2 regions of the Gordonia sp. DT219 genome follow, and region 2 is predicted to be linked to the other one. Evidence: predicted binding sites of a transcription regulator. Region 2 holds the regulator's gene; the other holds the start of a gene.

Region 1 (8,028 bases), on a different contig from region 2:
TCGGACCGCGCGCCTCGCCTCGGAGATCTCGCCTCGGCGGCCAGTCGCTTGCCGCGTCGGTCGATTGCGCGTTGAGCCGCACGCGACCGGTGCGAGCGGTCGGCGGTCCCCCGAGAACGGCGAGCACCACCATCGATGGTGTCAGAATTCTTGTCGCGCAACCGATCCTGGCGATCAATGTCGTCGAGAAGGGTCATGCCACCTCCTCCTCGGCGATACGTTCGATCACGCGGACCCGGACCGGCGCCGACCGCGGGTTCGTGTCGATTTCCTGTTGGTCCGCGCGTTCGGCACCACGGGTGACGAGTCGAAAGCGGGGTGCGGTTCCGGGCAATTCGACGGGTAGTCGGGCCGGCGATGTCGAGGTCGTCCGTAAGGCGAACTCGCGCTTGACGATCTTGTCTTCGAGGGATTGATAACTCATCATCGCGACGCGGCCTCCGACTCTCAATGCCGCCAGCACGGCCGGCACCGCCTGGCGGAGGGCGACCAGCTCTCCGTTGGCCTCGATACGCAGCGCCTGAAAGGTGCGTTTCGCGGGATGACCTCCGGTGCGACGAGTGGCCGCCGGAATCGTGGAATAGAGCAATTGCACCAAACGCGCACTGGTCGTGAAGGGTTCGCGTTCGCGTTCGCGCAGCACCGCCGAGGCGATCTTTCCGGCGAAGCGCTCGTCGCCGTATTCGGAAAGAATGCGGGCGAGCTCTCCATGTGAGTAGGTGTTGAGGACATCGGCTGCGGTCATCGGCCCCTCGGGGTCCATGCGCATGTCCAGCGGTGCATCGACGGCGTAGGCGAAGCCACGTTCAGCCTGATCGAGTTGCATCGAGGAGACTCCGAGGTCGTACAGGGCGCCGTCGACGCGGTCGATCCCGGCCTGCGCGAGTACGGCGGGCAGCTCGTCGAAACGCGCCTGGTGCAAGGTGATCCGGTCGCCGAAGGAAGCGAGGCGCTCCCGCGCGATCGACAGAGCTGCGGCGTCCCGGTCGATCCCGACCACCCGGACCGAGGTGAATTTGCGGAGAATCAGTTCGCTGTGTCCCCCCGCCCCGAGAGTGGCATCGACGAAAACCGGCTGGGCGACTGCAGCATTGACGAGCGCAGGCTCCAGTAGCGAGACGATTCGCCCAGCCATCACCGGGACATGTCCGTGTTCACCGGAACGACGGGACGGCGTGGCGTCGACGCCCGATCCGTTGTCGTCGTTCTGCGGTGTCACCGACCTACCTCCGAGTACGCCGATCCCGTGGCCCAAGGCCGGCTGATGGGACCGGATGTCGTGTGTTGGCTGCGGCGGATTCTGGTGGAGCGGGGTCCCGACCCGATCACGCACCTGGCGTTGGGGAAGTACGCCAGGGTCGGACCGGGTCGAGGCCTCGTGCCACCGGAAGCCATGTGCATCTGTCCGGCACTTTTCGACTCGGCTAGAGCACCGCGCTCAATGCCGCGGAGTTCGCCGCCGAGAAGTTCTCCTCATGCTGGCTCTGGTAGTCGCGCCATGCCTGCGCGTCCCAGATCTCCAGGTGATCGAAACTGCCGATCACCACACACTCCTTGGACAGTCCCGCGTACTGCCGATGTTCGGCGGACACGGTGACCCGCCCCTGCCCATCGGGTCGCTGTTCATCGGTGCTGGCAAAGAAGTACCGCTGGAAGGCGCGCGCTTCGGGATCGTTGCGCGAGGCCTCCATCGTCTTCTCCGCGATCGCATCGAACTCGTCGGCCCGATACACCGACAGGCTGTGGTCCTGACCGCGTGTGACCATGACCCCTCCTGCCAGTGCGTCGCGAAACTTGGCGGGCAACGTGAGTCGCCCTTTGTCGTCCAATTTCGGCGTGTAGGTACCGACAAATCGCATCGACATATCGGCACCTCCTGCCCACCGGAATCGGCGTTCCGATCGCCTCTCCCAGTGCCGCCCACACTACCCCACTTTCCACCACTTTCCACCCCTTGCTCCCCACTCACCCACCACTCCCGCCGAAAACCGCAGTTCAGTGCGATTTCTAACGCGATGAGACCCGCGCGTCGCGTCGTGTCGCGACCGACGTCGGCAATGTATTGAAGTGACGCCAGATCACTCACGTGCCTGGTGGGGTCACTTTGGCGGGCCGGTGGGGCGCCGTGGGGATCGGGGTGGGGCGCCGTGGGGATCGGGGTGGGGAAGGATGTGCAGGAATGAACGGGCTCCGGTCCTCCGACGCTCTGAAACCGCCCCAGCCCGACGGGCTCCCCAGTCCGACGGGCTCCCCAGTCCGACGGGCTCCCCGGATACGACAACAGCCGCACACCTGAGGGTGTGCGGCTGTGGTCGGTTGTCAGTCGTGAGGCACGCCTGCTGAGCCGTGCGGGCGCCTACGTCGCCGGCGTTGTTCCTATGTCGCAGTTGTCGGCAATGTCACTCGCGCGGACAGGTTCATTCCTGCTCGAAGCGACGGTTGAAACGATCTTCCATCCGCTCGGAAAACTTCCGTTTTGGCGTCGATGGCTTCGATCCGCGGCCACGCGTGCCACCGTCAGAGGCCGACGAGGCCCCCTTACCGGGTCGGCCGCCCCACAACGCGAGGAGCGCGGCGGCAAACATCACCAGGAAGCCGATAAGACTCAAGATGGGGAATCCGCCCACGTCGAGTCCGGTGATGGGACCCACGACCAACAGCGCCAGGCCGATGACGAAAACGACGGCTGCCTGCAGGCGGCGACGACCTGTCGAACGTCCGAGACGACGACGTGTGACGCTGGACGCAAACTTCGGGTCCTCGGCGTACAGAGCGCTTTCGATCTCTTCGAGCATGCGCTGCTCGTGCTCTGAGAGTGGCACCGACCCTCCTTAACTGTTACCGACGAGCCATCGACGCGATGTCCGCCGCGATACTCGCCCGATGACTATCCTCGCGGCCTGGTGACCATGATACGAGGTGATTCCGGTGGCGACCACCATTACCGTATTCGCGGGATCGTTTTTGTGCTCACCGCCGTCGTCGTGCGCTAACACCGCCCGCGACGGGACGTCTCGCCATGTCATGCGGGGTGCGCCAGCGAGCGCGATCCAGGAGCCCCTCCGCCTTGCTCGTAGGCGATCACCAGACCCTCGACCGTGTCGAGAAACGTCAACACGAGACGGTGCAGCTCGGCGACGACCACCGGGTCCACCCGGCGCTCGATCCCGGCCTCGATATTCATCCGAAGAGACGACCACGCGCAAAACCGGCCGGCCTGATCTGCGAGCTCGGGCACGACCGCAGCCAGGCGATTCCACGCGTTCGACGACAGCCCGCGCGTCGAGCGACCGTAAGCGGGCTCACCGATGGCCAGCGCGGCACCCGCGGCTCGCAATGCAGTCAGATACAACTGGCGGAAGCGTTCGGCGTCATCGGCGATTCCGCTCGCGTTGTCGAGGAGGTTGTCCGCGCGTTCGAGGAGTCCGCGGGCACGGCCCACCACAACCGGATCCACCTGCGCCCGATGCGTCGTCCGACGTGTCATCATGGGCTCCCTCCTTCGGGTGCGGAGCCGCCCATCGGCGACTCGACTCGGTCAACGCGATCCGGTGGCAGGCGCTTCCCTCGCCCACCGCCGGATGGCGTCGGTCGTCGGGTGAAGGCGAACAGCTTGCGGAGGCACATTCATCGAACACCCGTTCGACAGTTTCAATATAGCCAGATCTGCTCTCGGGATCAAGATGCCCGAAGCCACCGACAAAAATGTCCGCGAGGGCGCACGAGAGACCCGGTCCACGACCGATCAGAGAGGATGGGACGTGACTGTCCGCCTGGCCCGCCTCGAGCAACGCGACTGCGCGGTGTGGCTCGGGCCCGCACTCGAGATCTACGTCACCGCGATGAACTACCCCCGCGGCACCGAGATGCATCGCGCGGGGCTGTGGCGCGAGCACATCGCCCGCCCCGGATGGAACGCCTACGGCGCAATCGCCCACGCGCCCCCCGCGGAGTCGACCTCGATGGACCTCGCCCGCCGCCGGCTGCGTCACCCGGTGTCCCCGGCCCAGGACGAAGTACTCGTCGGGATCGCCTACGGCTATCGCGGCGCGCGAGACCAATGGTGGAATCAACAACTGCGCGCCGGTCTTCGGACGTCGGGGCGCGATCCGCGGGTTGTCGACGCGATCACCGACGACTATTTCGAGCTGACCGAATTACATGTACACCCCACGGCACAGGGAAACGGCATCGGCCAGTGGCTGCTCCGCCAGTTGCTCGCCGACCGCCCTGAACGCCAAGTGCTCTTGTCGACTCCCGAGATCCCGGCCGAGCAGAATCGCGCGTGGTCGCTGTACCGCCGGCTCGGATTCGCCGACGTGCTGCGCAACTTCACCTTCACCGGCGATCCACGGCGCTTTGCCTTCCTCGGCCGACAGCTGCCGTTGATCGAGCCCGCACCCGCCCCGCCCGACGCGACACGATGAACAGTCACCATCGGGTGGTCGACGCCATCGTCGTCGGTGCCGGACACAACGGCCTGGTCTGCGCCGCCTATCTGGCCCGCGCCGGCCGATCGGTCCGCGTCCTCGAGCGCGACACCGTTCCCGGCGGCGCGGTGTCGACGGTCGAGCGGTTCCCCGGCTACCGGGTCGATCGCGGGTCATCGGCGCACCTGATGATCCGGCACTCGCCGGTCCCCGACGAACTCGGCCTCAGTGACGCGGGACTGACCTACCTCGACTGCGATCCGTGGGCGTTCTGCCCGGCCACCGACACCGCACCGGCAATCGTGTTCCGCACCGACCTCGACGCCACGTGTGCGTCCATCGAGCGGTCCTGCGGGCGCGCCGACGCCGACGCCTACCGCGCCTTCGTGGCCACCTGGACACCGCGCGCACAAGCCCTCATGCGCTCCTTCTACGAACCCGCGACGCCGGGCCGTTTCGCACGCACCTTCGGCGGTCTGGGTCATACCGCGACCACCGCGCGTTCGGGTCCGCTCGGAGCGCGCTCGGGACGGCTGATGTCCCTGACACAGGAGCTGATGGCCTCCGGCGACGCCTTGTTGGACCGTTGGTTCGCCTCCGAACATCTCAAGGCCGCCCTGGCCTGGTTCGGCGCACAATCCGGCCCACCGATGAGCGCCCCGGCGACGGCACCGATGATCGGATTCGCCGCCCTGATGCATCAGATCCCACCGGGTCGGGCCGTGGGCGGCAGCGGTGCGCTCACCGACGCACTCCTGCGTCGCCTCGCCGCGGACGGCGGCGAGGTGGAAACCGACGCGCCGGTCACCGAGATCACCCGGTGCACCGACCACTGGCGGGTACGGGGCGCCGGTGGCGACAGCTGGTGTGCGGACACGGTCATCAGCGCGTGCCACATCATGACCACACTGGATCTGCTGGGCGCCGGCGGCTTCGACGCGGACCTGCTGGCGCGCTGGCGATCGGAGATCGCGGTCGGCACGGGCATCGGCATGGCCGTCCGGCTCGGCACCCGCGAGCTGCCCACCTATCGCGGCCTACCCACCGACCTTCCGGCGCATGGCGTGCACTCGGCCCTCGGCCTCCTCGTCACCGACCGCCGCCAACTGCGCCGGGCCGAGGCCGCCGCGGCGCTCGGCGAACTGCCTGCCCGGCCCGCCTGCGTGGCGATGAGTTTTTCCGGAATCGATCCGACGCTCGCCCCACCCGGACGCCATCTGGTCAATCTGTGGGCCCAATGGCACCCCCGCCATCTCGCCGACGGCACCGAGTGGTCGCGCGCCGCGTCGGTGGCAGGTGAGGCCGTCATCGCCGAGGTCGAGCGCCACGCCCCCGGCTTCGCCGAGGGCATCGAACACCGGCACGTGCAGACGCCGGAATCGCTGGAGACGGAGCTGGGCCTCGTCGGCGGGAACATCATGCATGTCGAGATGTCGATCGACCAGATGTTCATGCTGCGTCCGCATCCGGATCTGTCCGGCCACGAGGTCCCCGGCGCCGGCGGGATACTGCTCGCCGGGGCATCGACGCACCCCGGCGGTGGGGTCACCGGGGCGAGTGGACGCATCGCCGGGCGGGCCGCCATCGCACGCAGCGGCCGCCGCGGGCGCCCGCGACGCTGACCGGCGGCCCGGAATCGGCCCGCCGATCGATACACGCGGTTGCGCCTGCGGCCGTGACCACTGTCGGGTCTGGCACGATGAGCACGTGCGTCCGCCGATCCCCCGCCTGAGCCCATCCCGCGCGTCTGCCCTCCTGTTCGCGGTCATGCTGCTCATCGCGGCCCCGCTGATGTCGGGTTGTCTGGAACGATCCACCACTGTCGGTGACCGCTTCGCCGGCAGCGTGATCGTCGCGACGACACCGGACAACCCCGGTGGGGCACCGCAATTCGACATCCCCGAATCGATGCGGGGCAACATCGCGGTCTCGGAGTACCGCCAGCACACCCCTTCGGAGAGCTCTGCGGCTCCGAGTTCGGTGCCACCGGGCGCCGGTAGCGGTAACAGCAACCAGGGTCTGATCGGCAGTCGTGCGACGTTCAGCAACCTCACCACCGGGCAGCTCGGCCAGCTCGGCGACATCGTGGCGGATGCATTCGGCGACACCTCGATGACCATGGAGCTCGGCGCGAAACGCAGCGGCGAGGTGGTGCGCTTAACGGGTTCGGCCGATCTCAACGGGCTCATCCCGCGGCGGGACTACCTCAAGTTCACGATCTCCTTCGCCGGACCGATCAGCGCAACCAACGGCGATCAGAACACCGACACCTCCGTCTCGTGGACGCCAGAGCCGGGCAAACCCGCCAACTTCACCGCCGAGGCCACCTACGCCGACCCGTCGACGGCCGCCTTCGGTGGCTGGACGTGGCTGATGATATTGATCTGCGCGGCCGTGGTCCTCGTCGTGATCCGGCTCGCCTACGTCTCCCGTGATCGCCGACCACGGCCCGGTCGGCCCGTCGACGGATCGCCGGGCGCCGGGAAGTCATCCGGCAACGGACTGCGAGGTCTGTTCGGAAGGGGCGCGGGGTCCTCGAAGACGACCGGGAAGAGCTCGGCCGGCCCCTCGGGTGCGACCGGCTCAGTCGATGCCGACAAGGCCACTGCCACGTCGGCATCCGAGAGTCATCCGGTACCCCCGGCCGGTGGCCCGAACAAGTCCTGAGCGATGGCGTCGGGCGCGGCTCCGGTAACTCAGCGCGCGGCGACGGCAGGTAATGCGTCGTGAGTGTCGACGCCGAGACGCTCGAGCACCTCACATGTGGCCTTGGCGAAGTTCAGACTGCAGAAATGCAGTCCGGGAACGCCTTCGGCGATCAGCCGCTGCGCGGTTTCGGTGGCGAAGTCGATGCCGACGGCGCGGACGGCCGCGCGATCCTCCTCCGGGCCGTCGCCTGCGGCGGCGGCGAAACGGGACTCGACGGCCGACGGGATCACCGACCCCGACAGCTGTGTCATTCGCCGCGCGCTGGCCAGTGAGGTGATCGGCATGATGCCCGGGATCAACGGTTTGGCGCCCTGTTCCGGGTCGGCACGCGCCACGCGGTCACGCAGGCGCAGGAAGTCCTCGACGTCGAAGAACATCTGGGACACCGAGTACTCGGCTCCCGCACGCAGTTTGCCGACCAGGACCTCGGTGTCCTCGTCGAGGTCGCGGGCGCGATGGTGTCCCTCGGGGAACGAGGCCACGCCCACATGGAAGTCACCGAGCCGGGAGATCAGTTCGACGAGTTCGCTCGCGTACTCCACACCCGCCGGGTGAGCAACCCACTCGCCGAGTGGGTCACCAGGTGGATCACCGCGCAGTGCAAGCAGATTGGTGATGCCCCGATCGGCGTAGGAGCCGATGAGGGCACGCAGTTCGGCGATGCTGTGATCGACGGCGGTCAGGTGCGCGACGGTCACCAGTGTCGTCTGCGTGGCCAATTCCCCGGCGATGCGCACCGTCCGGTCCCGGGTCGATCCCCCGGCCCCATAGGTCATCGACACGAACGCGGGATCGAGCCGTTCGAAGACACGTACCGCCCGCCACAAACGGGCCTCGGCCTCGTGATCGCGCGGCGGGAAGAACTCCACCGAGAAGTGCACGACACCAT
Region 2 (8,028 bases):
GCGACCACACACACCGCCGAGAGTGCGGTACCCGCGGCCAGCGCCACGAGGAACCACCACCAGGCGTTCATCGCGAAGAAGACGAACACACCCCCGTGCGGGGCACGCAGTTGCACGTCGAAGGCCATGATCAGGGCGCCCGACAGGGCGCCGCCGGCCATCATCGACGGGATCACCCGCAGTGGGTCGGTGGCCGCGAACGGGATGGCGCCCTCGGAGATGAACGACGCTCCCAGAAGCCAAGCCGCCTTTCCGTTCTCACGCTCCGGCTCGGTGAACAGCTTCGGGCGCAGCACCGTCGAGGCCAGGGCCATCGCCAGCGGCGGCACCATACCTGCGCACATGACCGCGGCCATGATCTCCAACTGTGCGGCACCGCCGATCGCGAGGCCGGTCGTCGCGAACAGGTAGGCTGCCTTGTTCACCGGCCCGCCGAGGTCGACGCACATCATCAGTCCGAGCACGATGCCCAGCACGATGGCCGATCCACCGGTCATGTGGCTGAGGCCGTTGTTCATCGCGGTGGTGAGCCACGCCAGGGGTTTGCCCAGGAACATGAACATGATCGCGCCGATGATGAGACTGCCGAAGAGGGGAATGATCACGACCGGCTGCAGCCCACGTGCCCACTGCGGCAACGGAATCCGGGAAATCCACAGGCAGATGACACCGGCCGCGAGGCCGCCGACGAGTCCGCCGATGAAGCTTGCGCCGACGGCGACCGATACCAGGCCCGCGACGAAGCCGGGGGCGATGCCGGGGCGGTCGGCGATCGCGAAGGCGATGTAGCCCGCGAGCGCCGGTACCAGCATCCCCATCGCCAAGGTCCCGATCGCGTAGCTCACCGCCCCCAGATAGGTGCCGAGCCCGCCGGCGGGTAGATCCCACAGACTGTTGTGCAGCGCGATATAGGCGCCGTCGGTCATGGTCTTGTCGATGTTCTTGTTGCCGATCTGATAGCCGGCGAGCAAGAAGCCCAGCGCGATGAGCAGACCGCCCGCCGCGACAAACGGGATCATGTAGCTCACACCGGTCATCAGCGCCTGCTGGACCTGCTTGCCCAGGCTCAGGCCGCCTCGCTCGGTGGCGCCCGCCGCGGCGTCGCCGCTCTCACCCGCCCGTACCACTGCGGCGTGCGGATTATCAGCGGCGGCAAGGGCTTCGGCGATCATCGCATCCGGCTCGTTGATGGCGCGCTTGACGCCGGACTCGATCACCGGCTTGCCGTGGAAGCGGTTCTTGCCCTTGACACCCACATCGGTGGCGAAGATGACGGCATCGGCACCGGCGATGACGTCCGGGGTGAACGGGGTGGTCCCCGAGGAGCCCTGCGGTTCGACGTGGAAGTCCACGCCGGCCCGCTCGGCGGCGTATTTGAGGGCATCGGCCGCCATGTAGGTATGGGCGATTCCGGTGGGGCAGGCGGTGATCGCGACGATCGACCGGGGCTTGTCGGCTCCGGCCTGGCCGGCGGGTGCGGTGTCTCGACCTGCCGGGGTGCCCGCGGCCTTCGACGTTGCCGCTGCCGCCGTTGCCGCCGTTGCCGCCGTTGCCGCTGCGGCCGTCGGCGCGGTCGGGCCCGGGGTCCCGGCGGCGGGCGGGTTGATGGCGTCGTCGACCAGTGCGACGACCTCGTCATCGGTTGCCGCGGCGCGCAGGGAGGCGACGAAGTCGGGACGTACGAGGGCGCGAGCCAGCGAGCTCAGCAGCTTCATGTGCTCGGCGGCACCGCCCTCGGGGGCCGCGATGAGGAATACCAGGTCGGCCGGACCGTCCGGGGCGCCGAAGTCGACCTTCGGCGACAGCCGGGCCATCGCCAGGCTCGCCTGTGAGACCGAGGCGGCACGGGCGTGGGGGATCGCGATGCCACCGGGCAGTCCGGTGGCGGACTTGGCCTCGCGGGCGAGCGCCGCGCGGGCGAGTTCGGCGGGGTCACCGGTGCGGCCGGCCGCACCGAGATTCTCCGCGAGATGGTTGATCACCGACGACGGGTCGCCGCCGGCGTCGACGTCGAGATTCACCGTCGATGTGGTGATGATCTGCTCGGACATGGTCTTCCTTTGCTGGTCTTGCTCTGTGGGGAGGTGTCGGCGTGGGGTGGGCGGGTCTGCGGATGCCCGGGTGTCCGGTCATGGCGGCCGGGGTCGGTCAGGAGGTTCGGGCGGCTCCGGCGAGATCGGTGACCCGGGCGTGTTCGGGGTCGAGTTGATCGGGCCGGGGTGGCTGGGTTCCGGCGAGCGCGGCGGCGGCGGCGCCGTAGGCGACTGCGCTGCGCAGGCGTTCGGGCTCGTCGGCACCCTGCGTCTCGGCGATGAGGTAGCCGGCGAGCGACGAGTCACCGGCCCCGACGGTGCTGCGCGGGACGATCGGCGGCGAGGTGGCGAACCAACTTCCCGTCTCCGTCGTCAACAGCGCTCCGGCGGCACCCAGGGTCGCCAGCACCGAGCCGCCGATGCGTCGGACCATCTCGGCCGCCGCGGCCACGATGGGGGTGAGGTCACCATCGGCGGCCGCCCGGCGCAGCACCTCCGGGTCCGCGCCGCTGACCTCGGCGAGTTCGTACTCGTTCGGTTTGATCAGATCGATTCGTCCGGTCACCGCAGCGGTGAGCGGTGCGCCGGAGGTGTCGACGGCTACCCGATGCCCACGACCGATCAGTTCATCGGCCAGTACCCGGTACCAGTTGTCGGGAACCCCCGGCGGCAGCGAACCGCACAAGGCGACCCAGTCGGCGTCGACGGCGCGCGCCAGTATCAGGTCGGTGAGCGCGTGCAACTGCTGATCGTCGAGACGTTGCCCCGGAGCGTTGATCTTGGTGGTGGTGCCATCTGGTTCGGCGATGGTGACGTTGGCACGCACCTCGCCGGCGACGGCGACGGTCTCATGGTGCAGACCGGCCCGGTCGAGTGCCGCGAGCAGCGGATCCCCGGCCCGTGCGGGCAGGACCGCGATGGTCGGCAACCCGGCCTCGGCAACCACCCGGGACACGTTCACGCCCTTGCCGCCCGGCTCGGCGCGAACCCCGGTGGTCCGCTGTACCTCGCCGCGTTCGAGCGGCCCGGCGATCTCGAGGGTGCGGTCCAACGAGGGATTCGCGGTGAGGGTGAGGATCATGCGATCACGACCTCGATGCCGCGCGCGGACAGGACCGCCGAGAAGGCGGGGTCGATACCGGCATCGGTGATGAGGACGTCGACGTCGTCGAGGGCGGCGAAGCCGGCGAAATCCTCCCGGTTCATCTTCGACGAGTCGGCGAGTACGACCACCCGCTGGGCCGAATGCACCAGGGCCGACTTGACCGCGGCCTCATCCGGATCGGGAGTCGACAATCCCGCGCCCTCGCTGATGCCGTTGGTGCCGATGAAGGCGACCGATACGCGGAACTGCTCCAGGCGGGCAACGGTTTCGGCGCCGACCGCCGCCTGGGTGAGCCGTCGCACGCGGCCGCCGGCCAGGTGCAAGGTGACCGCTGCGTGTCCGCACAGCAATGTCGCCAGCGGCAGGCTGCTCGTCACCACGCTCAGTCGGCGATCGGCGGGCAGGTTGAGGGCGGCCTGATAGGTGGTCGTACCGGCGTCGAGGGCCACCGATCCGCCGTCGCCGGGAAGGAATCGGATCGCCGCCCGCCCGATGGCCGCCTTCTGATCGATGTGGGTGGCCTCGCGTTCATCGATGCCTTGTTCATCCACGATCGCGATGAGCCCCGGTCGAACCGCGCCACCGTGGACGCGCTGGAGGTGGCCGGCGCGCTCGAGACCCGCCAGGTCCCGGCGCACCGTTTCGCTGGTGACCTCGAACCGGTCGGCGAGTGCGTTCACCGATGCGCGCCCATTCGAGCGGACCAGCTCGGCGATCGCCTGCTGTCGTTCTTCCGCGTACACGTCTCTCCGATCGGTCTGTCCACCGACACCGCATGTTGGTTTCTGTGGCTATCGATGTTGATATATCTGTGTTTACGCTTGAGTGTGTTGACAAGTCAAGGAATTCTTGTAACTTCGATCACAGGACGGCTTCGCGGACGCCTGATTCACAGCCCGGCCGCGGTCGACGACCAGAGCTAGACGACGAGAAGGGCCAAAGTCGTGAACCAGCAGATACGGGAAGACAACCCGCACGCCGGGCGAGAACTGGGCGGGCGTGAACTGGGCGGGACGCCGGTTGTCGGCGGCAAGGCCTACGGTCCGGTGGTGCGGCCGGGCCGACGGATGACCGTCGAGGCCACCGAGGTGGCGCCGCCACCGGTTTCGGAGGCGGAGCGCGATGCCGAACTCTCCCGCTTCGTCGCCGCCGCCGGGGTGGTGGCGGCCCGTTTGCGCGAGCGTGCCTCACACGCGTCCGGGGCCGCCGCCGAGGTCCTGATCGCCACGGCCGGACTCGCCGAGGACCGCGGCTGGATCGGTGCGGTGTCGAAGCTGATCGGCACGGGCACGCCCGCGCCCGCCGCCGCCGTCGCCGCAACCGAGCAGTTCGCGGCGATGTTCACCAAACTCGGCGGACTGATGGCCGAACGCGTCACCGACCTCAACGATGTGCGTGACCGCGTCGTCGCCGAGGTGCTCGGGCAGCCCGAACCGGGGGTCCCGGTGCCCGACGAACCGTCGGTCCTCTTCGCCGACGACCTCGCGCCCGCCGACACCGCCGGCCTGGACCCGGAGTTGATCACCGCGCTGGCGACCCGACTGGGCGGACCGACCAGTCACACCGCGATCATCGCCCGGCAACTCGGGATTCCGTGTGTGGTGGCTGTTGCCGAACTCGACGTCGTCTCCGCGGGTACCGCGGTGCTGGTCGACGGGGCCGCGGGAACGATTGTGGTGGAACCGGATCCGGACCGAGCGCGAGCCGATGTGGAGCAGAGCCGCCGGGAGGTGGAGGCGATTGCGGGCTGGACCGGGCCTGGTCACACCGCCGACGGCCACGAGGTCGCGATCTTGGCGAATGTCGCCGATGGCGTCTCGGCCCGTGCGGCCACCGCGTCCCCGGTAGAAGGAGTCGGGTTGTTCCGTACCGAACTGGCCTTCCTCGATCGCCCGGACGAACCGTCCCTCGACGAACAGGCGGCACTCTACCGGGAGGTCATCGAGGCCTTCGGAGGCAAGAAGATGGTGATCCGCACCCTGGATGCGGGGTCGGACAAGCCGCTGAAATTCGTCGACCACGGGACCGAGGCGAATCCCGCACTCGGTGTGCGCGGCAACCGCATCGCGGCGACACACCCCGAGATCCGGGCCGGACAACTCGATGCGATCGCGCGCGCCGCCGAGGAAACCGGCAGCACGCCATGGGTGATGGCGCCGATGATCGCCTCGGCCCCCGAGGCGGCCGAATTCGCCGCGCAAGTGCGCCGACGGGGTCTGGTGGCCGGAGTGATGATCGAGATCCCGTCGGCAGCGATCCTTGCGCCGGCGATTGTGGCCGAGGTGGACTTCGTCTCGATCGGCACCAACGACCTGACGCAATACACGATGGCTGCCGACCGGATGTCGGCCGAGCTCGCCGAGTTGACCGATCCGTGGCAGCCGTCGGTCCTCGCTCTCATCGCGATGGTCGCCGAGGCGGGTTCGCGCACCGGCACCCCGGTGGGCGTGTGCGGTGAGGCGGCGGCCGATCCGCTGCTCGCCTGTGTCCTCGTCGGACTCGGGGTCACGTCGTTGTCGAGTGCACCCGCCGCCGCGGCCGCGGTGGGCGCGAAACTCGCCGAGGTCGACCTCGATCGATGCCGCGCCGCGGCCACGGCGGCGGTGGCCACCGCTGCACCGGGTGCGGCTCGCGCCGCGGCCCGCGAGGCGTTGCGTTGTTAACTGCGCGGTGTGAGAAACGTGGTTGACACACCGCGCAGCTGATCAGCGCCTGCGCTCAGATCCGGCGCATGACGGTGACGACCTTGCCGAGGATGGCGGCCTCGTCACCGGGGATCGGCTCGAACAACTCGTTGTGCGGCATCAGCCAGACGTGGCCGTCCTTGCGCTTGAACGTCTTGACCGTTGCCTCGCCTTCGATCATGGCGGCGACGATGTCACCGTTGTCGGCCACGTTCTGCTGGCGCACGACCACCCAGTCGCCGTCGCAGATCGCGGCGTCGACCATCGACTCGCCGACCACCCGCAGCATGAAGAGGGAACCTTCACCGACGAGTTCGCGAGGCAGGGGGAAGACGTCTTCGACGGCCTCCTCGGCCAGGATCGGGCCGCCCGCCGCGATGCGGCCGAGCACCGGGACAAAGGTCGGGGTGGGCAGGTTCTCCGAGTTCGGATTGTCATCGGTGGGCGTCGGGTCGGCGTCGCGCACGTTGACCGCGCGCGGCCGGTTGGCGTCGCGCTTGAGCAGTCCCTTGCGTTCCAGCGTGCGTAATTGATGCGCGACCGACGAGGTCGAGGCGAGCCCGACGGCATCACCGATCTCGCGGATGCTCGGCGGATATCCCCGCTCGCGAACCGATTTGCGGATGACGTCGAGCACTCCCTGCTGACGTGGCGTGAGTGGTGCCTCGAAACCCCTCGGCACGATGGGCCGCCGCGGGGCGGCCGCCGCGTCATCAACCTGCGGTGTCGTCGCCGTCGCGGCGTCATCGGTGCTCGACTCTGTGGTGGCCGACTCCGGATCGGCCGCCTCGGCCGGCCGCGACGAACGGTCCTTCTTCTCACTCATCGGGATTCGAGTCCTTTCGATCGGGTGCGTGCCACCCCGGCCGTGGGCCGGTAGGTGACGTGCACACCTGTCGCGGGCCTGTGGTCGAGCTGATCACCGGTCAGAATAGCCGAGGTTTCGGACATCCTCAAACGTCTGTTCGACGTGTTGTGGAGAAATTGTCGGAGCGGGGTGGTACAACTCGAACATCCGTTCATCGAATGTGTGATCGAGACAGGAAGAGACCATGCATAGCACCCTTTTGTCGACCGACCAGACCCGCGTCGGCCGGACCCGCACCGACCAGACCTTCACCGGCCAGACCCGCGCCGGCGCGACCAACCCGGTTCCGCGCGCCCGTCCCCGCGAACAGCGGCCGCTCGATCCTCGCCGCGCCCCCCGGCGTTCCTCGGCCGTGAGTCGTCCCGCCGACCGGCGGCCGATCCGCCCGGTCTCCCGGCGGATACCGGGCGCCGACGGCACCTGGTGCACGTCACCGGCCGGATCACATCACCTGGCCGGAACGGGTGATCCGGGTGGCCACAGGTCTCGCCGGACCGGCGCACTGGTGGCCGTGCTGACCGGCGTGGCACTGGCGCTACTGGTGTGGCTGGTCGCCGTCGCCGGTTCGGACTATCAGGAATCGGCCCAGCGGGGGTCGGCACGGCCGGCGCCGATCGCCACCCAGGTGGTCCATGTGCGCGCCGGGGAATCGCTGAACGCCATCGCGGCGCGGGTGGCGCCCGACATGCCCCGGCAGTCGGTGATCGAGAAGATCGTCGAACTCAACGACATGTCCGGCAGTGCCGTGCAGGCAGGGCAGTCGCTGCTCGCGCCGGCCTACCGGTGACGCGAGAAGTCGGTGCGGTGGCGGGCGGTATCCTCGGTGCATGCGCTGCCCGTTCTGCAGGAATGACGACACCAAGGTCATCGACTCCCGTGTCGCCGATGAAGGACAGGCCATCCGCCGGCGCCGCTCATGCAGTGCCTGCGGCCGCCGTTTCTCGACTGTGGAGACCGCCGTGCTCGCGGTGGTCAAGCGCAACGGCGTGACCGAGCCGTTCAGTCGCGAGAAGGTGATGCGCGGGGTGCGCCGCGCGTGTCAGGGCCGGCAGGTCGACGAAGACGATCTCGCCCAGCTCGCCCAGCAGGTCGAGGAGACGGTGCGGGCCTCCGGAGCTGCCGAGATTCCCAGCAACGAGGTCGGGCTGGCGATCCTGCAACCGCTGCGCGACCTCGACGAAGTGGCATATCTGCGCTTCGCGTCGGTTTATCGTTCCTTCGATTCGCTCGAGGACTTCCAGCGCGAGATCGACGACCTGCAGGGCAACCTCACCCATGGCCGCTCCGAATCCGCCGGCGGGGTCGTCTCAGCCGAGCCGGTCCAGGGCTCGTAGCGCC

The links. Region 2 encodes LexA, which represses DNA repair genes until DNA is damaged. Its sites were predicted from a motif close to CGAACANNTGTTCG; they were not measured.
Region 1: the regulator LexA is predicted to act here: its motif matches at 3,632-3,645, upstream of ACPXB3_RS06570 (SAV_6107 family HEPN domain-containing protein).

Annotation. Positions count from the first base shown of each region.
Region 1 is NZ_JBNCNR010000003.1:187,952-195,979, forward strand. Features, by position in the region: gene ACPXB3_RS06550 (hypothetical protein) at 1-197, opposite strand, end outside; gene rsmH (16S rRNA (cytosine(1402)-N(4))-methyltransferase RsmH) at 194-1,135, opposite strand; gene mraZ (division/cell wall cluster transcriptional repressor MraZ) at 1,425-1,865, opposite strand; gene ACPXB3_RS06565 (DUF3040 domain-containing protein) at 2,418-2,822, opposite strand; gene ACPXB3_RS06570 (SAV_6107 family HEPN domain-containing protein) at 3,023-3,490, opposite strand; gene ACPXB3_RS06575 (GNAT family N-acetyltransferase) at 3,762-4,427, shown strand; gene ACPXB3_RS06580 (phytoene desaturase family protein) at 4,424-6,052, shown strand; gene ACPXB3_RS06585 (LppM family (lipo)protein) at 6,138-7,097, shown strand; gene ACPXB3_RS06590 (methylenetetrahydrofolate reductase) at 7,127-8,028, opposite strand, start outside.
Region 2 is NZ_JBNCNR010000001.1:314,495-322,522, forward strand. Features, by position in the region: gene ACPXB3_RS01575 (PTS fructose transporter subunit IIABC) at 1-2,051, opposite strand, end outside; gene ACPXB3_RS01580 (1-phosphofructokinase family hexose kinase) at 2,149-3,114, opposite strand; gene ACPXB3_RS01585 (DeoR/GlpR family DNA-binding transcription regulator) at 3,111-3,881, opposite strand; gene ACPXB3_RS01590 (phosphoenolpyruvate--protein phosphotransferase) at 4,083-5,801, shown strand; gene lexA (transcriptional repressor LexA) at 5,857-6,507, opposite strand; gene ACPXB3_RS01600 (LysM peptidoglycan-binding domain-containing protein) at 6,875-7,477, shown strand; gene nrdR (transcriptional regulator NrdR) at 7,518-8,024, shown strand; gene hrpA (ATP-dependent RNA helicase HrpA) at 7,998-8,028, opposite strand, start outside.